DNA from 2 places in the Paenibacillus sp. P4_E11 genome. Region 2 is predicted to be linked to the other one. Evidence: riboswitches for the same ligand, from Rfam matches in the RefSeq annotation. Region 2 holds a riboswitch; the other holds the start of a gene.
The links. A riboswitch is a leader RNA that binds a small molecule or an ion and turns the genes downstream of it on or off. The one in region 2 is predicted to bind thiamine pyrophosphate.
Positions count from the first base shown of each region.

Region 1: another riboswitch for thiamine pyrophosphate. It lies ahead of AC1DWB_RS09075 (ECF transporter S component); the one in region 2 lies ahead of AC1DWB_RS08305 (ThiF family adenylyltransferase).

Region 1 covers NZ_JBFUIX010000016.1:27,036-39,449, forward strand. The annotation lists gene AC1DWB_RS09015 (sigma-70 family RNA polymerase sigma factor) at 1-165, shown strand, start outside; gene AC1DWB_RS09020 (DUF4179 domain-containing protein) at 152-1,483, shown strand; gene aroC (chorismate synthase) at 1,546-2,604, opposite strand; gene AC1DWB_RS09030 (helix-turn-helix domain-containing protein) at 2,743-3,111, opposite strand; gene AC1DWB_RS09035 (hypothetical protein) at 3,472-4,026, shown strand; gene AC1DWB_RS09040 (NUDIX hydrolase) at 4,061-4,702, shown strand; gene AC1DWB_RS09045 (GntR family transcriptional regulator) at 5,117-6,145, opposite strand; gene AC1DWB_RS09050 (phytanoyl-CoA dioxygenase family protein) at 6,250-7,047, opposite strand; gene AC1DWB_RS09055 (hypothetical protein) at 7,192-7,488, opposite strand; gene tenA (thiaminase II) at 7,552-8,214, opposite strand; gene AC1DWB_RS09065 (energy-coupling factor transporter transmembrane component T family protein) at 8,281-9,084, opposite strand; gene AC1DWB_RS09070 (ABC transporter ATP-binding protein) at 9,075-10,571, opposite strand; gene AC1DWB_RS09075 (ECF transporter S component) at 10,568-11,152, opposite strand; TPP riboswitch at 11,254-11,360, opposite strand; gene AC1DWB_RS09080 (acetylxylan esterase) at 11,415-12,380, opposite strand.
Region 2 covers NZ_JBFUIX010000014.1:30,281-38,875, reverse strand. The annotation lists gene AC1DWB_RS08315 (type 2 periplasmic-binding domain-containing protein) at 1-1,617, opposite strand, end outside; gene AC1DWB_RS08310 (SGNH/GDSL hydrolase family protein) at 1,882-2,985, opposite strand; TPP riboswitch at 3,201-3,314, shown strand; gene AC1DWB_RS08305 (ThiF family adenylyltransferase) at 3,394-4,419, shown strand; gene thiE (thiamine phosphate synthase) at 4,434-5,072, shown strand; gene thiS (sulfur carrier protein ThiS) at 5,074-5,271, shown strand; gene AC1DWB_RS08290 (thiazole synthase) at 5,279-6,061, shown strand; gene thiO (glycine oxidase ThiO) at 6,063-7,202, shown strand; gene thiD (bifunctional hydroxymethylpyrimidine kinase/phosphomethylpyrimidine kinase) at 7,253-8,083, shown strand; gene AC1DWB_RS08275 (enolase C-terminal domain-like protein) at 8,538-8,595, opposite strand, start outside.

The sequences.
Region 1 (12,414 bases), on a different contig from region 2:
GTGGTGAAGCTGCACTATTATGAAGATATGCCGCTCAAGCAAATCGCGGAGGTGTTAGAAACGCCGGAGGGAACAATCAAGTCAAGACTTCACCGGGCTCGCTTGCTACTAGCCGAATACCTCCAAGGACCTGACGAAAGGAAGATCAGCTATGAATCCTGTTAACATAGATATAGAACTAACGAAGCTGCTGAGGAACAGTCCAGCCGAGATGCCGGAGTTAGTCCTGAGCCGGATCGATCAAACGTTGGAGCATCTGCCTGCACGGCAGCACAGCAAGAAACCGGTTCGAACGGTCCTATGGGCATCCACAGCCGCGGCTATGGTGGCAGGCTGCATCGTCGGATCGGCCTTCGTCTCTCCTAATTTTGCCATGGCTTTGCGACAGGTGCCCGGGTTGGAATCGGTGTTCCGCATCGTAGGCGATTTGGGGCTGAAGACGGCAGATGAGCGTGGCCTCGTATCGAACATTAACCAGTCGGTTACGGATCAGGGAATCACTCTGCGAATCTTGGAAACGATGTATGATGGGTCCCGGCTAACGGTCGGATATGTGCAGGAATCGCCTGGCGGCATTCAAGAGCTGGATGACGTGGAATATGCCATCAATGGGACGCCTATGCATTTTCCAGGCAGCGGCTCGGGCAGCCGGATTGACGATCACACGTATGCGGGCGTGCTGAATATAACGCCGGAGAAGGAGCTGCCTGACAAATTCCGGCTCACGGTAACCGTCCAACGCATCGGAACGACGGATGGTCGCTGGCAGTTCAGCTTCCCAGTTCGTAAGATGGCGTCCAGCAACAAAGTCGTCATTCCCATGACGACCCGAACAGCGGGCGACCTTACCCTGACGGTGAACAAAATAACGTTCACTCCGAGTGCAACCGAGCTGAATCTACAGATTAAGCAGCCGAAGCAAGTCCAGCGATTCATCGACTACGAGCTTGTGGACGACAAAGGTGCCGTGTTCGAACGCCGAGGAGGAAGTGGCGGTGGACGAACCGAAGGCGACGATGAAATCATGGACTTCAAGCAAATGTTCGGTCCGGTCCAAGACGTTCCCAAGACGGTCACGGTTCGACCTATCCTAAACACGCTTACGACCGAACCTCTGAAAGAAACTAGAGTTGCCTTGGAACAAGCACCCGATGAAAGCCACCCTCTCTTACTATCTCAAGGACCTAGCGGATCGCTGAAGATCACGCAGGTGGAGTATCGCAAAGACAAGACGTTGATCCATTACCAGACCGAAGGAGTCCAACCTTTCATGCAGAGTACGCAGCTATGGATGGAGGACGAATCCGGAAAGAAGCATATGCGGTTGGATAAGCCTACCGAGACGGTAGATCCGATCCACTACAAATTCATACGTGAATTTCCAGCCTTCCGCCCGGATCAGAAGCTCACTGTCGTAACGAGAGAGCTGCCTGTTCCGAATTATATCAAGGAATTGGAGATGACCATTCCGATAGCCCCGTAAGACGACAACGAGCTCAGCGCTCTCTTAGACATAAGAGAGCGCTGAGCTCGTTGTTTGTTTAATTAGCCATCCAGCATAGCTGCCTGGCGTTTATAGTGATCCTCAATTACAAGGCAGGCCATAGCTTCCACAACCGGAACAATTCTGGGGCATATACATGGGTCATGCCTGCCTTCAGTAACAATGACTCGCTCTTCCCCGTTCACCCCTATGGTTGATTGCGGAACGGTTATGGAGGAGGTCGGTTTAACCGCCACGCGGAACACAATGTCTTGACCTGTGCTGATTCCACCGATAATCCCACCGGAGTGATTGCTTATGAATCCAGAGGCATCCATGGCATCGTTATGTTCACTCCCGAGCATGCGGGCAGCCGCGAAACCTTCCCCGAACTCAATCCCCTTGATCGCTCCAATCGAGAGCATCGCCTTCGCCAAGTCCGCATCGAGCTTATCGAAGACAGGTTCGCCCAAGCCAGCAATCGCGCCTCTTATCCGGCATTCGACGATACCTCCGCAGCTATCCCCCTTGCTCGCGAGCGTTTCAATCATCGCTATCATCTCGTTCGCCGCTGCCGGATCGCATGCTCGGACCGCGTTACGTTCAATCTCATCCTCGTCAAAAGCAGTACATGCAATGCCGCCAATCTCTTGCGTATAAGCGACGACACTGATCCCTCGACGTTCAAGCAGCTTACGGGCCACTGCTCCAGCGGCTACTCTACCTGCCGTTTCTCTACCTGAAGCTCGACCGCTGCCACGATGATCCCGAATGCCGTATTTCTTCACATAAGTAAAGTCGGCATGTCCCGGGCGAAAAGCGAATTGGATGTCATTGTACGCCTCCGGTCTCATGTCCTTATTGTATAAGATAACGAACAACGGCGTTCCCGTTGTCTTCCCTTCATACATACCGGAGAGAATGCTTACAAGATCATATTCTTTTCTAGGTGAAGTAACCGAGGATTGCCCCGGCTTTCTTCGATCCATCTGCACTTGGATATAGGCAGGATCGAGTTCAACACCAGGCGTCACCCCATCGATAATGACACCGACCGCCTCACCATGCGACTCACCGAATGTGGTCACTCTGAACATCTCGCCGAATGAATTCCCGGCCATACGACCACCTCCTCTAGGGGACTTTTCCTTTTCTACTATCATAACGACTGCGTTGTGATAGTAGAAATTGAAATTCCCGATCCTAGCCATAGAGAGATTCTATGCCATCTAATGCGCAAAACAAAAACGAAGCAGTTCTCACCGCTTCGCCTTTCCATTCCCGCTATCATATTTGGCGCGCTTCTCCTTCAGCAGCCTGAACATCTCCAGACTGTCCTTCAGATGGTTCGCCTCATCTGGTGTGAGCTCCTCCATCTGACCGTCAATATACACTTTCGCTTTCCCGTACGGTTCATCCGATACCGGCTTCAGCTCGCCCAGGAGCAGCCAGTCCAGCGAAACATCGTAGAGTTGGGAAATTTTTTGCAGGGTATCGTTATCGGGTTGCGATTTATCATTTTCATACTTCGAAATCGTCGTAAAATTCAATCCGAGGATCTTTGCAACTTCGTGCTGCGTCATTCGTTTGCTGTTACGGGCTTTCTTCAATCGGGCGCCGAATGTCATGCCAGTCTCACCTCTGACCCCCAGTATAAAACATTTGAAATATCTTCAAAATAATGTTGAAGATTATTCTATTGTTAGGTTATAATTTGAAATATATGCTAGTATTATATGGAAATTCCTGATGGTTTCCATCAAAAAAGGAGAGCGCTCATGTTATTTATGTCTGTGAACGACCCCATGTTCAGATGGGTCCTACTCGCTGGCCTTCTGACATTTGCATTGTGCATCGTATTGGAAATTCGTATGAGACGCCAGCGCAAGCACAAGAGACAGCAGCCAGTTGAACGTAACAGACACCAAGATCCTACTAAGAGAATGTAGCAAGGTACGTCTTTACTATCCCAGTTAGGAGGACGATGCATGCGGTCAATCTTCGGTAATCAGGCCTTTGCATTCGCATGGTTGCGTAACTCGGCCCAGGACGATAGCGAGAGGCGTCAAGAGTTATTGAACTTGGAAGAAGCGATGAGGGAGGCACTTCATCAGAAGGATGTGCTCGAACTTGCATACGCATCAGGACATTGGACGGAGTGGGCCTTACCTGTTGTGAACCGGATTACATCAGTCGATATCGCCTATTCAGCGATGGACTATGATTTGGCAACGATTCCTGGTCACTACAATGCAGGGTTGGGGAATTTCTGGCTATCTCGAACTCCAGAGCTTCAGATTAGAAGTGTATTGAACGCTTTGCATGAACGGATCAGCTATGGAGCGACCGTCTTCATGGCTGACCAAGTACATGCAGATTGGAACGGAGGTGAATTGATACAACAAAGCTCGAATCCCTATGTGTTGGAGGATCAGCTGCTGGAATACTTCGGTCCTTATACGAAGGAACTTCATCTTCACATGGGCAAATGCTTCTGGTATGTTATTTACGAAGCATTCCCCTGCAAAGGGAGAAGAAACTGACGATCACTAAGGGCCGAGGAGAATACATACTACCATGACGACGATGGATACGCATGAAGAGCAACTTGATATTTATGATGAAAGTGGTGTTCATCTTGGTGTTGCCGCTCGAAGTGTTGCGCATGCCAAGGGTTACTGGCACCAGACGTTTCATTGCTGGATCTTGAAGCGTGAGCATGGCGAGGAATGGTTGCTATTTCAGAAACGGCACTCCAACAAAGATACGAATCCGAACAAATTCGACATCACATCCGCCGGACATCTGCTAGCTGGAGAAATGATAGCGGATGGTATCCGAGAGCCTCAGGAGGAGCTCGGCATCGATGTCACGATGGACGAGCTGATCCCCCTCGGTGTCGTGCGATATGAACAACAAACGGCCCATATTGTGGACCGGGAGTTGTGCCACGTGCACCTGCTGTTCTGCGATCTACCTTTCGAGGCTTACCGGCCTCAACTGGACGAAGTAGCTGGGTTGGTGCAGATCCGCTTGTCGGATGCGCTAGCTCTATTCCAGGGAAATGCGGACGAGGTGTTGGCTTCTGGAGTAGAATGGCAGGAGGACAGCGGAATACGTAGAGATGTACAGTACATGCTGCAACCAGATGACTTCGTCGCTCATGGCAGCTACTACGTATCGATGCTGGAGCAAATCTCTCAGTTGGCACAGAAGTGAAATAACGTCCTTCAATGCGCTCGGCGCTCGGTTTGGCGGATCGTACTTCAAGTTTATCGGAACCGTCGATTTGGAGTCGAATTATTCAAGAGGGAACATCATTCCGCTATCCTCCCAATTTCATTCGATTTCAACTCTGAGGAGGAACGTCATTCCGCTATGAGCTTGGTTTCCAGTCGAAATGTAGGTGAAAAGCCGAAATAGCGGAATGACGTTCTCTTCCGTCCCTCTTTTCGCACAAATTAGCATAACATAGGGGAATCTCGTTCCCATAAGCCAAGTCATCCTCTCCTGTTCCACAGAAGATCCTCTGGTACAGGCGTTTCGTTAGGCGCTTGGGGACACCCTTATGCAGGGCTCTAGGAACTTAAACTCTAATGATAAATGGACGGATTCGTAACCGAATCCGTCCATTTAGCTTCCTAACCGGATAACGTTGCCCGGAAGCTCATAGCTGCTAGCCTGCCACAACTCGCCTTGATTGTTCTGCGCAGCCAGCCGCTGATAGGCTTTCTCGGCCAACAGCTTCATCGGCTGCTCATACACCGTGATCGAGTAGTTCACCATCTCCGGAAGATAATCGATTGCGGACAATGCATTACCTTCGAGTCCCTGGTTGTGCAGATACTTGGCAGCAGCCAATCCGATCGGACCATTGCAACACAGTATCCCCGCGGGCAACACTTGCTCTTGCCGGAGCCGCTCCAACAGAAGGAACGTCTCCCGCTCAACCTCTCCTCCCCACGGGATCGTGTAGATGCGTCCTTCGCCTCCGCTCACTTCCTGGAAAGCCCGTTCCCTCATCAGCTCACTCGGAAGAGCCATCCCATGATACCCGATGAAGATGATATTCGCTTGATCGCGCGTTCGCATCTCCTCATACAGCGACACCACCGCATGATGATTATCTACGCAGACGATATCCGCGACATCGGTCTCGTACATCTGATCGAAGAACACCATATTCACGCCAACTGACCTCAACCGCTTCAGCAGAGCAAAGTCTATCTGTTCCGTCTGCGGCCAAAACACGATATTGCGGATGTTTTTCTTAACTAGCCGAAAGAACAGCTCTTCGGATTGAAGCGCACGACCTTGAAAATCCTGCTTGAATAAAACGAGGGAACCGTTCTCCTCTGCCGCTCGTTCGAAATGCTCCATAAAGGAGGAAAAAAAAGGATTGTGAACAGCGGCAACCAGGGCGATCAGATCGAGCGAGCTCTGGAATCCTCCCTTGCGTCGGGCAACTACAGTTCCCTGGCCTTGCACACTCGCAATGAGGCCTTCCTTCTTCAGTTCGTCCAATGCCTTGCGCACGGTCACGCGGCTAAGCTCGTAAGTCTCACACAGCTCATGCTCGGTCGGAAGCACGAATCCGTTCGTATACGTACCGGCTATAATATTTTTCAACAGTTGGTCTTTCAGTGTGAGATACAACGCCATCTGGCTACAACCAGCCTTTCACTCTACATGCTTCCTATTGGAACACAAATCGAAACTCAGCGCAACAGCCTCCTAACGGTTCAGGTCTAATCTGCGTCTTGGTTCTATACCTCGTCTGTGCTGCTGATATGATCCTCGGGCGACAATCTGGCGAAACGTTCGGTCGGTATGACCCCTTGCGGGTTATGCTGGAACTCGTCTACTCCGCGAACCAGATAAGCTTTGAACTGGGGAGCTTTTGACAGGTCACAGCGTACATTCGTACCGGAATAGCGGACCGTTAACCCAATTCTCCAACGATCCGAGGTATTGGCCGGAGAGCCGTGCACAATCGCATCATCGTGTAGCGACACTTGCCCGGCTTTAATAACAAGCGACTGGGCATCCGCTTCATTGAAAGTACCCTGCTCCAGCTCAAGCGTTAGCACGGAATCGCCGGATATACTCTTATGCTTGATCAGCCCCGCCTTATGGCTGCCCGGAATGACCTGCATCGCCCCATTGTCCAAACCTACATCAGTAAAAGCCAGCCAGATCGTTACCGAGTTATGAGGGTGCAGCGGCCAATAATAGGCATCCTGATGCCAAGCTACGGTGTCCTTCGTGTTCGGTGCTTTGGCAAAAAATTGTGAGCCCCACATATAGAAGTTAGGTCCGAGTATGCCTTCCACATAATCCAGAATCCGCGGATGCGTGCAAACATCGTATAACCAACGGCTGGACATATGCCACTCGCGGATGACCATCATTTTCTCGTCTCCTTGAAGATGAGCCATCAGCTCCTGCAGCTCTGCATTCAGCTTCACCATCTCGTCTTCACTGAATGCCGGCGGCAGTCCGATCAAGTAGCCTCTGTCTTTGTAGGATTGCTTTTGCTCTTGGGATAACTGGTAACGATCCATAAATAAGATCACTCCTCATAATTTGTATTATTATATAATACAAATTTATCATAAGTCATCATTTCTGTCTCGTCAATTGTTTTCAAGCAGGACAAAGAAACCTAGCCAACGATGACTAGGTTTCTTCGAATGCAGACGTAACCGCTAAGACATCCGGTACTCCCTTATTACATGCAGGAGCAGCCGATACAACCCGTATAACCCCAAATACGAACTTGCCCATAGAAACAGGCCGTTGTGCAATATCTTATGGACATCGGTCGTAAAAATAGTACCGTTAGCAATTGATTGTTCCACGACAAGTGCAATCTTCCCTGCCACAACAAAAGCACATAGTACCGCTAACACTTCCATCGCGATCTTGATTTTGAAGGAGAACCATTGCAAGCCTAGCAGAATGAACGGGAACACGATGGTGCCCGCCACGATCAGGAATGTCATGCCTATCACCTCGTTACAAGCATGGACACTTTTCCTCTCGCTAATACGGGTATGCTCCTGCGACTAGATCGGCCATTTCTCCAACCGATAGGCCATTTCCCAGAAGCTGTACTCATACTGGCTGCTGATGAGAAAATGACGCTTCATCCGCTCCCGATCGTATTCCGTGACTTGGGCAGCTATCGCATCCAGACGATCGATCTGCTCCTGCACGGTCTCCCGGAATCGCTCCGACCCATAAGTGCCAATCCATTCCCGATAGATCGGTTCATCAGGCGTCGCTCCCTTCAGCTTGTCGCCAATCTCCAGATACAGCCAGTAGCAGGGCAGCATGACGGCGACAATATCGCCTAGATGACCCGTATAAGCAGCTCGCAGCAAATGCGAAGTGTAAGCGTAGGCCGTCGGCGAGGGCTGGAAAGCCGCCTTCTCCTCCGACGTAATGTTCAGCAGGCGGGCGAATTTCTCGTGCATCGCCAGCTCCGTGTTGTATGTGCCCTGGATGTGCAGCGCCATCCGGCCTGATGTGTGCAGGTCATGCGCCTTGGCCGCGCCTAAGCCTTGCACTTGAGCGAAGACCGACAAGTAGTACGAGTCATTCAGAACGTAATAGCGAAAGCAATCGAGCGACAACGAGCCGTCGGCTATGCCTTGCACGAACGGATGAGCGAAGCTGGCTTCCCAGCTTGCATTCGCCTCTAGGCGAAGTTGTTCGGTGAATTTCATCTATGTTCTCTCCCCAATCTATGTGTATATTCGCTACCTATTCAACCAATTAACCCATTCAACCCGCTAACCGTTGTAACGAACGTCCGTTATCGACAAGAGTGGACTATGCCAACCTAGTTGAATCGCAATTGCACCAAGGACGAGCCAGTACACAACGAACCAAATATCAGCCTGTGAGAATCCAATCTTATAGTAATAGGTCCGGGCTCGAGCCGAAGTGAATCGCTTCGCTTCCATCGCCACGGCAATACGTTGGGCACGGCGGATCGCTTGGGCTAGCATCGGCACCGCGTACGCCTTCAGGGTTGCGAACGGCGCCTTCCAACTGCTGCGCGGCGGCACCCCCCGAACGATCAACGCGTGGCGCAGCGTCTGGAATTCCTCGAACATCATGGGCAGCAAGCGAAGGGCCGCCATGAAGCTGTATGCGTAACGAGCAGGCAGCCTCAGTTGCTGCATCAGCGAGTAGAACAACGCGACCGGTCTCGTCGTTAAGCCGAATAGCATGCCGATCAAGGCAAAGTGCAGGGACTTGAGCCCAATATGTAGCCCCCGATAGAAACTCTCTTCCGAGATACGGATCAGTCCCCATTCAAACCATGTCTTATCCCCTAAGCCATAGAACATCATGGAGGACATCGAAGATATGACCAGTATTATAGTCGGAAGACTGAACAACCCCAAGCGCTTCCCAGATTGACCGGTCGAGGTGACATATAGCAGCAGCGGAATGGCTGCTCCGTACAACAACACATTAATGTTGTGCTGAACGAGCACCGCAATGAAGATCGCCACCGCCGCAAGCAGCTTCAAGGAGGGATTGACCCGGTGCAGCCAGGTTTCACGATTCGTCCACTTTATGTCCATAGCTGCAGGCCTCCTTCTTGCTCGGTTAACGTGCTGGCATATTCGTCCACCAGCACATCCCGATCCAGTTGTCCTGCGCGAATCGTCCAGACTCTTGTAGAAAAGTGTGTGACGATATGCGGATCATGCGTGACCATCATAATTGTAGTACCGCCCTGACGGTGGCGTTCCAGCTTCTCCAGGATGGCGAATGTATTGCGCGCATCCTGACCGAATGTAGGTTCATCCAGCAGCAATACCCGGTGCTGCTTCACTGCGGTAGCCGCGACACTAAGACGTCGCTTCTGGCCGAGCGAGAGCTGGTACGGATGATGGTGACGGCGATGCGTAAGCTCGAACTCCTCCAGCGTCAGCTCTACTTGCTGTTCGATGATCGGCTTCGGGACATGAGCCGTCTGCAACGTATAGGCAATCTCCGCCTCGACGGAATTGGTGACGAACTGGTACTCCGGATTCTGGAACACGAGTGCCAGCTCACGAGCCGCAATGCCGGACTTGTGGGTAACGGCCTGTCCGAGCAAGCTATACGTACCTGTCGTATGAACGAGCTGGAGCATAGCGAGCAACAGTGTGCTCTTGCCCGCCCCGTTCTCGCCCACAATCGAGATCCACTCCCCTGAGTGTACGTGCGCTTCTTCCACGAATAGCTTCCTATTCTTCCCACGGTAAGCTGACCATTGATGAACGGATAATAACGGCTCAAGTGTAGGAATCTGATCTTGTCTACTCTGCATGAGCTGCCGATACCGTTCGCTACCCAAATAATCATCCCATATACCTGGCAGCCATATCCCATCCGTCGATAGCTCTCGCCTCATCTGCGCGAAGATGGTATCTCGAGCCCCGTCAGCGATGATCGTCGCATTCGCGTTGAACACAACGACTCGATCCACATAATCGGCTACTTCCTCGATCTTATGCTCGACGATTATCAGCGTCTTGCCCGCTGTCGCCGCCTTAAGTGTATCCCATACTTGCTTCGTCCCTGCTTCGTCCAGCAGAGCTGTAGGTTCGTCCACGAACCAGACATCCGGGTCAAGAGCCAGCACACATGCTATCGCGAGCCGCTGCTTCATCCCTTGCGACAACATCTGGATCGGGGTATGAATAGAATCGAGGCGCAAGCCCACTTGCGCAAGCAGCGCCTCGATTCTCCCTTTCATTTGGTCACGCGGCACTTGCAAGTTTTCCAATACGAATGCTAGTTCCTCATCGACATATGGCATACAGAACTGGGTATCCGGATCCTGGAATACGAAGCCCCACGAAACCGGGATCAGCTGACGCTCACTCTTGACAGGCATCTCTACTGAATTCGGAATAATCCCGGTCAACACTTGCAGCAGCGTAGACTTTCCGCATCCGCTCGGGCCGAGGAGCAGCACCTTCTCACCAACCTGCACCGACAGAGATAGATCATGGAACAAGAGCGACTCTCCACCGGGAAAAGCAAGCCTAAGTTTCTCGACTGCCGCTACTTCACTCATGGTCGATTAAGCAGATCGTAATCCGCTCGACTAGGGGGACGAACCAGATTCGTTACACCTGTCGCTTCCAGTGCTTTCACTAAGTAGTAGGCGAATACTCCACAGATCACGATGGAACCGGCCATTCGGCACACAAGAAGTAAGGTTACATTCCACACCGACAGATCGTCGATATAGTTATAGTACAAATCCATTAACAAGGAACCGACGGCCGCCGCGACTCCAGCCAGAGAAGCGACGCTGACGGAATACTTCCGATAACGAAAAGCGGCGAAGATGAGCTCTGCGAACAACCCTTGCAATACACCCGCCATGAACACGGAAACGCCCCATTCCGAACCGGTCACGAATTCGCCAGATGCAGCCGCAAGTTCTGCTAGCAGCGCTACACCTGGTTTGCGGATAATGAGGAAAGCGACCGTTGCCGCCATGAACCACATGGGGTAGATCAGTTGATCGAGTTGGAAGCCCAAGGGCTTTACCGCATAATACAGCGGGGACCATAATTTGTACACGATGCCGAACACGACGGCGATCACGATTGTGACGAGAATATCCGTCAACTTCAACTTCTTGGACATAAGAATACCGCTCCTTTGTAATGGGTTCATACGTGGTCATGGAGAGGGAACAAAAAAATCCACCTTCGCTAGAAGGTGGATGACTATTCGACAGCTGTTCGAATGAGTGCGTTCCACTTCCCTACGCTGGTACAAACCAGATCAGGTTCAAAGGGTCTAGGATGCGAGCATCCAGTCTCAGCCTTATTAGGCTCCCCCAGTGACACATTTATCTTAACATGCATTTTCTTTTTGTCAATTGCGTTGTACTAGTAATAAAATCTTATAAGTGCTTAGCCACGAAGCTCATCATAGCTTCCTCATGGAACGGGAGTCCTTCATGTCCATAATCGTGATAAATCTTAGTTTCTTTCACATCAGTTAACAGATGGTTATAGGCGGCAAAACAAGTAGAAGGCGGACAAATCAAGTCCTGCAGCGTAATCGCCATCAGTGTCTTCGCCTTAATCCGAGTAGCGAGGTTCATCCCATCGAAATAGCTGAGTGTGCGGTACACTTGCTCTTCCTTCTCATGCTCGGGGTCGTAACGGCGGAACCAGTCGATAATTTCTCTGTAAGGCCCGGCTCCGTGGTGGGCGACCGATCTTTGAAAATTACACAAGTAAGGGAACACCGGCATAGCTACCTTCGGACGAGAATCAAGCCCCGCTACGGCTAACGTCAATCCGCCGCCCTGGCTGTTCCCGCATACCGCAATCCGGGAAGCGTCGATCTCTTCACGCGAACATACGAAATCAATCGCACGTACGCAATCCAAGTAAGCTTGCTTGAAGTAATATTCATTCGGGTCCAGAATCCCTTTCGTCATATGCCCGCCTACACTTCCGGCACTGTAGGAAGCACGGTCCGGCGTGAGACCGGATTGACCGCGAGTATCCACAGTCAGCGAAGCATAACCCATAGCTGACCATTGCAGCAATTCATAGACTCGGCTGCGACTCCCGCTATAGCCGTGGTAACGTACGATAACCGGCATCGGCCGTTTTGCAAGCGCTTCCTTAGGCACGACATACCAGCCATGCACCTTCGTTCCGTCTGCACCATCATACACAATATCGTATCCGTCAACCGATGCGACCGGATAATCGATCCGAGTGAGCTGGGCATTTAATGGGATCGCGCTCGACTTCGCCAATTCCTGTTCCCAGAACGCATCGAAGTCCTTTTCTTTCGTCAAGCTAGGCTTGTACTCCCGTAGTTGTGCTAAGGGCATATCGACCAATGGCATACTAACAGCTCCTTATTCGTCCTTTTTTACAATT
Region 2 (8,595 bases):
AACTTTTTTACCAAGAGCGGTCGTAACTTGTTCACCGTATGCATCGAAGATAGCTTTTGCCTTATACGTATCCAACAGTTCTGCTAAATACTTCGGCCAGTTGCTGGAGTCTTTCTCCTCAAACAGCACTTTCACTTGTTTAGCGCGCATTTGAGTACGGTAAGAACCAATATCCAAACCTACAGGTGGTGATACGTTTGTACCAAGTACATAAAATTTGTTCTTCTTCATCACTTCAAGGATGGCACGATCATGATCGGTCTCACGAGGATCTACAATCGTGATACCAAGCGCACGGGATGGATCTTTAACGTTGTAGCTGAATACACTGCCCCATATCTCTGTGAAGTTACCATTATCCCCGATATCTTTCTTAATTGCATCTTGAATCAGCGTGACTTTGTTGCCTTCCTTCTTATAATGAACGCCTTCTTTACCTACGTTCGCCAGAAGGTAGCCATCTGGGGTTGCAAGCCAATCTAAAATTTCGATGGTACGTTCGATCTTCTTAGGATCTGTCTTGGCATTGAATAAGAACGGAACGCCTGGAAGCGGTTCGTACGCGACTGGCAAATCACCAGCAACGTGGAATGCTGCAAACTCGGCTTTCTGGTTCCCGGTCACTTCACGGGTCTTCTTCTGTGTACTGTTATTCGTGTTGTCAAATGCAATGTCACGTACACCAGAGTAGAAAATCCCTACTTTACCTTGTTGAACTTTGGTAGCTGCATCGCCTGCTTTGTTGAGAAACCAGTCCGGATCGACAACTTTCAGATCAAGCGTTTTACGAATATCATCAATTACTTTGGCCGTACGCAAGTTCGTTCCGCTATCGATGAAATTATTGTCTTTGTCGATGAAGAATCCTGGTACCAAGCCATTCTTATACCATTCCGGGAAATCACCAGTGATTGACGTACCTGAACCGGCTGTTGTAAAACCATACGTGTCATTCTTACCGTTGCCATCTGGATCGTTGAACGTAAACGCCTTCATAACCGCGATCATTTCATCATAATTGGTAGGCACTTTCAGCTTCAAGTTAGGATCCTTTGCATTCAATGCATCAATCCAGTCTTTCCGCACATAATAGGACGCATAGGAGGTTTTCTCGAACGGTACTGGAGCGCGCATGAACTTGCCGCCCACTTGGTAACGCTTCATTTCTACATCGCTTACCCATTTGAAATAATTCGGCATTTTAGCCGGTGTTACGTAATTGGTCAGATCCGCCAGTACGCCGTCTGTCACATACTTGGTCGTTGCAGTACCTTCCGCTTGGAACATATCCGGTGCGCTGCCTGACGCAATCATCGTATTCAGCTTATTGGTGAAATCCGGTCCAATGGACATGAAATCCAGCTTGATCTCGACATTGAACTTCTCTTCAATTGCTTTCTTAATGAAATCTTTATCACCGCTAGGAAGACTGGAAGTATTGGTAGGAACGCCTACCATCCAGGTAAGGCTGAGCTTTTCCTTAGTAGGTGCAGCAGATTTAGTAGGCTCATTAGACTTGGCTGGCGTAGGTGTGGCAGTATTGGTCTTGCTGCTGCAAGCGCTTAATACAAGTGCAGACGCCATAGTCAATAAGATAGCTTGATTCATTCTCTTCAATGCGACGACCTCCCTAGGATACTTGCTTTAAAATTCGATTTCAGCAAACGCTTTCATTACATCCAAAAATACAGTGTGGTTTACTTCACCTCCCGATGGAATTAACTACGGTCAGCTTACTCAGTGTTTCAATGGCTTTCAATCGCAATTCGTTTATCTGTATATTACCTGTATAAAATTACACCTAGATATATCCTGTTACTATCCTGTATGTATCTATTATATAGCATAAAAGTTCGTCTAAGCAACCACCTTTTTTTCATGTTAGGTTCTCTGCCACGAGCCTAGCACTGCCCGAACCTTCGAAAAGCCGCTGTAATCACACTTTTGGTGCGTAGACTTTATGTGGATTTGTATCAAATTACCTGTTCCATCCGAGTTAATCGGTACGAATTGAACGGCTCGGTTCATAGATTCCATAGATTCACGCTCAATATTTTCCAAACGAACATAGTTCGATGCTAGTTCTACTTCGATGTTGCGAGGCCTACTATATGAATCAAGCGGAGCATCCGTATCTATCACGCTTTCGAGTTGAATGCCCTGAAGGTAGATTGGAATACTGGTCCATTGTGCGGCAAAGTGGTGTGCGAGTGACTGGAATCCGCTTCTGGATGGATGAACGTCATCGACGAATAAACCAGGGTTAACACCGATTCCACGCTCGTGATCCTTAGACCATTCATAGAAGTCTACTACAGTAGCACCATATGCTGGTAGATGCTCACTCATCCATGTGTTCAACCTGCGAATCTGATCACGCCAAGCTGGAGTAGCGGCATTATGTTCACCCATATTGGAAAATATGCTGAGAATGCCATGCTCCTTCGCACTCTTCGCCATATGAATCCAATAACGTTGGATGAAGGCGTCATCGCGATTCTGGAACACATCGTTAATTCCCGCAACGATAAATAAGGCGTAGGGCTTGCCTTCCAGTGTTTTCGCACCACGGCTGTCTCCCAGCTCGATGGTTTCCCCTAACACATCACGACGCCATCTCGCCCAGATCTCATCGGTCCGCTGACCGCCAATCCCGTGATTGTACCAATGCAGCCCCGTAATCGTTCCCAGTTCATAAGACAACTGACCCGGTACATTGTTATGCTCGGGACTGAACCCAGGTGCACCATCTACTTGCATTCTGCTTCTAGTTTGGGGAGAACCCGCACTAATGCTGTCTCCGATCACGACCCCGAATGGGAGACGGAACTGGAAGGCAGAATGCGTCTCCCCATCAGCCCCAATGGGCTCCAGCCAACAAGCAGCACGATTATGGACCGTACTGATGAGGCCGTTAGGTTGGTTGATCGACCCATAGGGTTGCGTTTCCTTTTGCTCTGCGAATAAGGTTACTAGTTTGCGCATACGACTGCCCCCTAATCTGAACTGAAAAAAGATGCTCTATGGCTATTATTTTACTTCATTATTTGATCATAAACCATGCCATTTTCCTTCTCTTGTAAGCCAACAATTAACTGCTCCTTCCTCTATTCACCGAACATTGACAAACTCGGACCGGCGTTGTAAGGTGGAAGTAATTGAAACGACCATCGCTTGGCGGAGCATTGAAGAGCCGTCAGCATTGTCACTGGGGGAGCCTGAATAATCGCGGGCTGAGATGAAGACACGTATGCTTCGAACCCTTTGAACCTGATCTGGTTGATGCCAGCGTAGGGAAGTGGAGCAAGGCGCAACCGCGCCTGCATGATAATTGACATGTATCCGCCCCTACTGAGGGCGGATTTTTTTATTACCTTTCCTGGAGGAATACTCATGAGCTCGAACGCTTCATTCGAACGTTATTCCCGGCAAATGCTGTTCGCCCCCATCGGGGTGGACGGTCAGAACAAGCTCGCTGCCGCCTCCGTCCTTATCGTAGGAATGGGAGCGCTAGGAACCGTGCTTGCCAACCATATGGCGCGTGCTGGTGTCGGCCACGTACGGTTCGTGGATCGTGATTATGTGGAAGCGAGTAACTTGCAGCGGCAAATGCTGTATGACGAGGAAGATGTGCGGCAATCACTGCCCAAGGCTATAGCAGCGGAACGTAAGCTCGCTCTGATCAACTCCTCCGTTCGTCTAGAACCGATCGTATCCGACGTGACAGCAGCGAATGCAGAGCAGCTTGTTGCGGGAATGGACCTCGTGTTGGACGGCACCGACAATTTCCACACCCGCTTCATTATGAATGATGTCTGCTTCAAGCATCGAATCCCGTTCGTATACGGCGGTGCTGTCGGATCTAGGGGCATGAGTGCCATCTTCGTCCCAGGGACTACGCCCTGCTTACGATGCTTAATCCAACCGGGCGAAGGCACAGCTGAGACTTGTGATCGGATCGGTGTGCTCTCTCCTGTCGTCGATATCGCGGCCTCTTATCAGTCGGTTGAAGCTCTTAAGTTGCTTGTCGGCGCTGAAAGTGCACGGAGGAACAGCTTGCTTACATTCGACGTATGGAACAACTACCATTATGAAATGAAATTCGGCACCCCGCTTCCGGATTGCCCGACTTGCGGCACGCATCAATACCCTGCCCTCCAGCTGAATGAAGCGGAGGAGGTCGCATCGTTATGCGGACGTGAGACGGTACAGTTCCGATTGGCTTCCTCGTTCGATCTGGACGAATGGGAGCGTAAGCTGTCCGGTACTGCAGTCGTGGAACGTAATCCTTTCTTGTTAAAAGCATTTCTGAGCGAAGGCGAGCGGATCGTATTGTTCCGAGATGGCCGAGCGCTCGTGCAAGGAACGGATGATCCGGTCCGAGCCAAAACGTTGTACGCCCGCTATATCGGTATGTGAGAGGAGCAGATGAGATGAAAGAATTCAAACTATACGTCATCACCGGGGAAATGTTTCACCCTGGACGCGAGATGCTGGAAGTGATGGAACAAGCGATTGTCGGTGGAACGGACATTATCCAATTGCGGGACAAATCGAATTCCAAGCGGGTCGTGCTAGAGAAAGCACTCGGCTTACGAGAGTTGACTCGGCGGTATGGGGTCACATTTATCGTGAACGACCATATTGATATCGCACTTGCTGTTGATGCCGACGGCATTCATCTGGGTCAAGATGATCTGCCAATCGCTGAAGCTCGCCGCATTGTCGGGCCGGACAAATGGATCGGCATCTCGACGCATGCGATCGAAGAAGCAAGGGAAGCCGAGCGGGAAGGCGCCGATTATATCGGAGTCGGACCAGTGTTCGCGACGAAGAGCAAAGTTGACGTAGTCGCCCCGGTATCGACCGATTACGTACGGCAAGTTGCGAGTGAGATTCGAATCCCCTTCGTGGCAATAGGCGGCATCAAGCTTCACAATATAGATCAAGTGTTGGAGGCTGGGGCGACGCGTATTTGTGCTATCAGTGAGATTGTCGGCAGCTCTGACGTGCAAGGGACATGTGCCGCATTTCTCGATCGAATCAACAGTGCCGCGTACAGGAGGAACTGACATGGAACTTTGGGTGAACGGGGCAAGAAGAACGACATCCGTCCGTACCGTCGAGGGGCTGCTCCAGGAGTACGGGATGGAACGCAAGCTCGTCGTCGTAGAGATTGACGGCGTCATCGTGCCACGGGAACAGTGGCCTACAACCGAGTTAAGCGAAAGCATGAAGATTGAGCTTGTACATTTTGTCGGAGGAGGCTGAGTTCACGATGACCATTCAAGATCAGTTAATAATAGCAGGGAAAGCGCTCAGCTCCCGATTCTTCCTGGGAACCGGACGCTACCCGAATCCTTATATACAGAAGCAAGCCATTGCAGCGTCCGGAGCAGAGGTGCTCACGTTCGCCATTCGCCGTATTAATCTGGATTCGCCGGAGGACGATTCCATCCTCCAGCATCTGGAAGAACGGACCTATACGTTCCTGCCGAACACGTCTGGTGCGAAGACCGCTGAGGAGGCTGTCCGGCTAGCTCGATTAGCTCGGGCATCCGGCTTGAGCGATTGGATCAAGGTCGAGATCAGCGCGTCCGAGAAGACGCTGCTTCCCGACCCGATCGAAACGCTGAGAGCTACCGAGATCCTAGCGCGCGAAGGGTTTGTTGTCCTGCCCTACACGTCAGACGATCCGGTGCTGTGCAAGCGGCTAGAAGAAGCGGGTGCGGCAGCTGTCATGCCCGGCGGCTCGCCGATCGGCACAGGGCTTGGCATTCTGAATCCGTACAATCTCGGATTAATCGTGGAAGAAGCCCGCGTCCCGATCATCGTCGACGCCGGACTCGGTTCAGCCATGGACGTAGCCCAGGCGATGGAGCTTGGTGCAGGCGGCGTGCTCATGAATACGCCAGTCGCGAAGGCCAAGGATCCGGTTCGCATGGCGGAAGCCATGAAGCTTGCCATTAACGCCGGACGGCTGTCTTATATGGCTGGACGCATACCGAAGAAGCGGTATGCTTCCGCTAGCAGCGGCGGCGAAGAATGGGTGTTGAAGTAAGATGGCTGAACATTGGCTAGTTATTGGCGGCGGCGTGATTGGACTCTCGTGCGCCTATGAGCTGCGCAAGCGAGGATATGAAGTAACCGTCGTCGAGCAGGACAGCTGCGGTGGACAAGCTTCCGGCGCCGCTGCGGGGATGCTGGCTCCGTTCTCGGAGAACAGCGAGCAGCCGGACGCTTTCTTCGAGCTGTGTCTGGATAGCTTACGGTTGTATGAGAATTGGCAGCAAGAAATTCGCGAGGTGTCCGGGATGGAATTCGAATACTCCCGCTCCGGCAGCTTGTATGCATACTTCCACGAAGCAGATCGTCTTGCTATGGAATCCCGCCGGTTATGGCAGCAGCCCTATGGAGCAGATGCTGAACTTGTGACTGGCGAGGAATTGTTCCGTCTCGAGCATGGGTTATCCCGCAACGCGATTGGAGCGTTGCACTATCCGAATGAGTCGCATGTATATGCGCCGCATTTTGTCAAAGCCTTGGAGCAGGCATGCCGAAATATTGGGGTGAGCATTCGCGACCATGCAGGTGCACTCACGATGGAGGAGGCGGAGTTTGGAGCCAGCGTACGGGTTGGACTTGCTTCTGGCGAATATGTGTCAGGTGATCGAATGGTACTCTGTACTGGAGCTTGGTCCCAGCAGTGGGAGGAAGCCTGGGGGGTGAATGTCCCGGTGTACCCGATAAGGGGACAAATCTGTGCTTACGACTCGTCGCTAGTCGGTGATGTGCACCATATGGTCTTCTGCAGCCAAGGATATGTGGTCAGTAAAACGAATGGAACCCTCGTGTGCGGTGCGTCCGAGGATGTGGCCGGCTTCGACACGTCGGTCACAGCCAAGGGTCTTGCCCGATTGCAGAGCTGGAACGGCAAGCTCCTTCCATCGCTTAACGACCACACTCCATTCCACCAGTGGGCCGGGTTGCGGCCAGCTACCCAGGATGGGTGGCCGCTGATCGGGTCAGTTCCGCGATCGAAGGCTGTTCTATTCGCTGTCGGGCATTACCGCAACGGCATCCTGCTCAGTCCAGCTACAGCGATGCTGATAGGCGATCTGGCTGACGGAAGTCCAACATCGTATAGCGAGACGAAACTGATGCAATATGGTCGGGCATTCGCTCCGAATCGCTTCACATAAAGACCTGATCTGATTCAGGCAAATTTATTAAATAAGGAGCACGCCGCTATATGGATCCAACTGTTCATATCCCAAGGGCGCTGACAATAGCCGGATCCGATTCCGGCGGCGGCGCGGGTATCCAAGCCGACCTCAAGACGTTCCAGGAGCTGGGCGTGTTCGGTATGAGCGCCATTACGGCGATTACGGCACAGAATACGCTTGGCGTTCAGCATGTGTTCGCGCTTCCGGCGGCAATCGTCGAGCAGCAGCTTGATTCTGTGCTGTCCGATATCGGAACAGACGCAGTCAAGACAGGTATGCTGTTCTCCGCGGAGTTGATCCGACTCGTCGCCCGTAAAATCGCTGAATATGGCGTCAGCCAAAGTCTGGTCGTCGATCCGGTCATGATCGCTAAGGGCGGGGCAACCTTGTTACAGCTAGAAGCCGTGCAGGCGCTGCGCGATGAGCTGTTGCCGCTCGCTGCCGTCGTGACACCGAACGTGCCGGAAGCTTGCGCATTGCTCGGCCTGGATGCCATCGAGGATGTCGATGGCATGATTGTGGCAGCGCAACGGCTGCACAAGCTTGGCCCGCGCTACGTGCTGCTGAAGGGCGGGCACCTCGACGGCGACGAAGCCGTGGACGTGCTGTTCGACGGGTCGGAAGCGGCGCTGTTCCGCACGCCGCGCATCCGCACCCGGCACACGCACGGCACCGGCTGCACGACCGCCTCGGCGATTGCCGCCGGGCTAGCCCGAGGGCTGCCGATGGCTGCCGCGGTTGACGAAGCGAAGCGCTTCGTCACCGCGGCCATCGCCGCAGCCCTGCCGCTCGGGCACGGCATCGGCCCGACGAACCACGCGGCGTACCGCCGTCAACTCGAGGCGCCGCGCAGCTAGCTTGATTCGCAGGGACGAGTCGAGGCACCGCGCAGCTTGCTTGATTCACAGGGACGAGGTAAGCTCTCCTGCCTTGTTCCTGCCCCCTCGCTTCCTGCCTCAGCCTCTGCGTCCTGCGCCCTACTTCCTGCCCCCGCTTCCCGCTTCCTGCCTCCTTCTCTCCTACCTCTGCGGTTCGACCGTGGGCCAATAAGGTAACTGAGTTCTCTTATTTACTACTACCACCCCAAACATCTGGAAATAAGAGAACTGTGTTCTCTTATTTCTGTTATATGTGCCCCGTCTATCCCGATTTGCCGAAATAGGAGAACTCAGATCTTCTATTTCGGCAAAGATAGGCAGTGTCTGGCGAATAAGGTAACTGAGTTCTCTTATTACTTAGCCCGACTCCCAACCCCCTACTCGTTCTTTCGCCTCCGTCGGTAATCAAATCGACCTTCACTGACCACCTGATTCACAAGCCGCTGGAGCGGCTGCTGCTGTAAGCAGGCTCGGGCAATTCTCTCGCGATC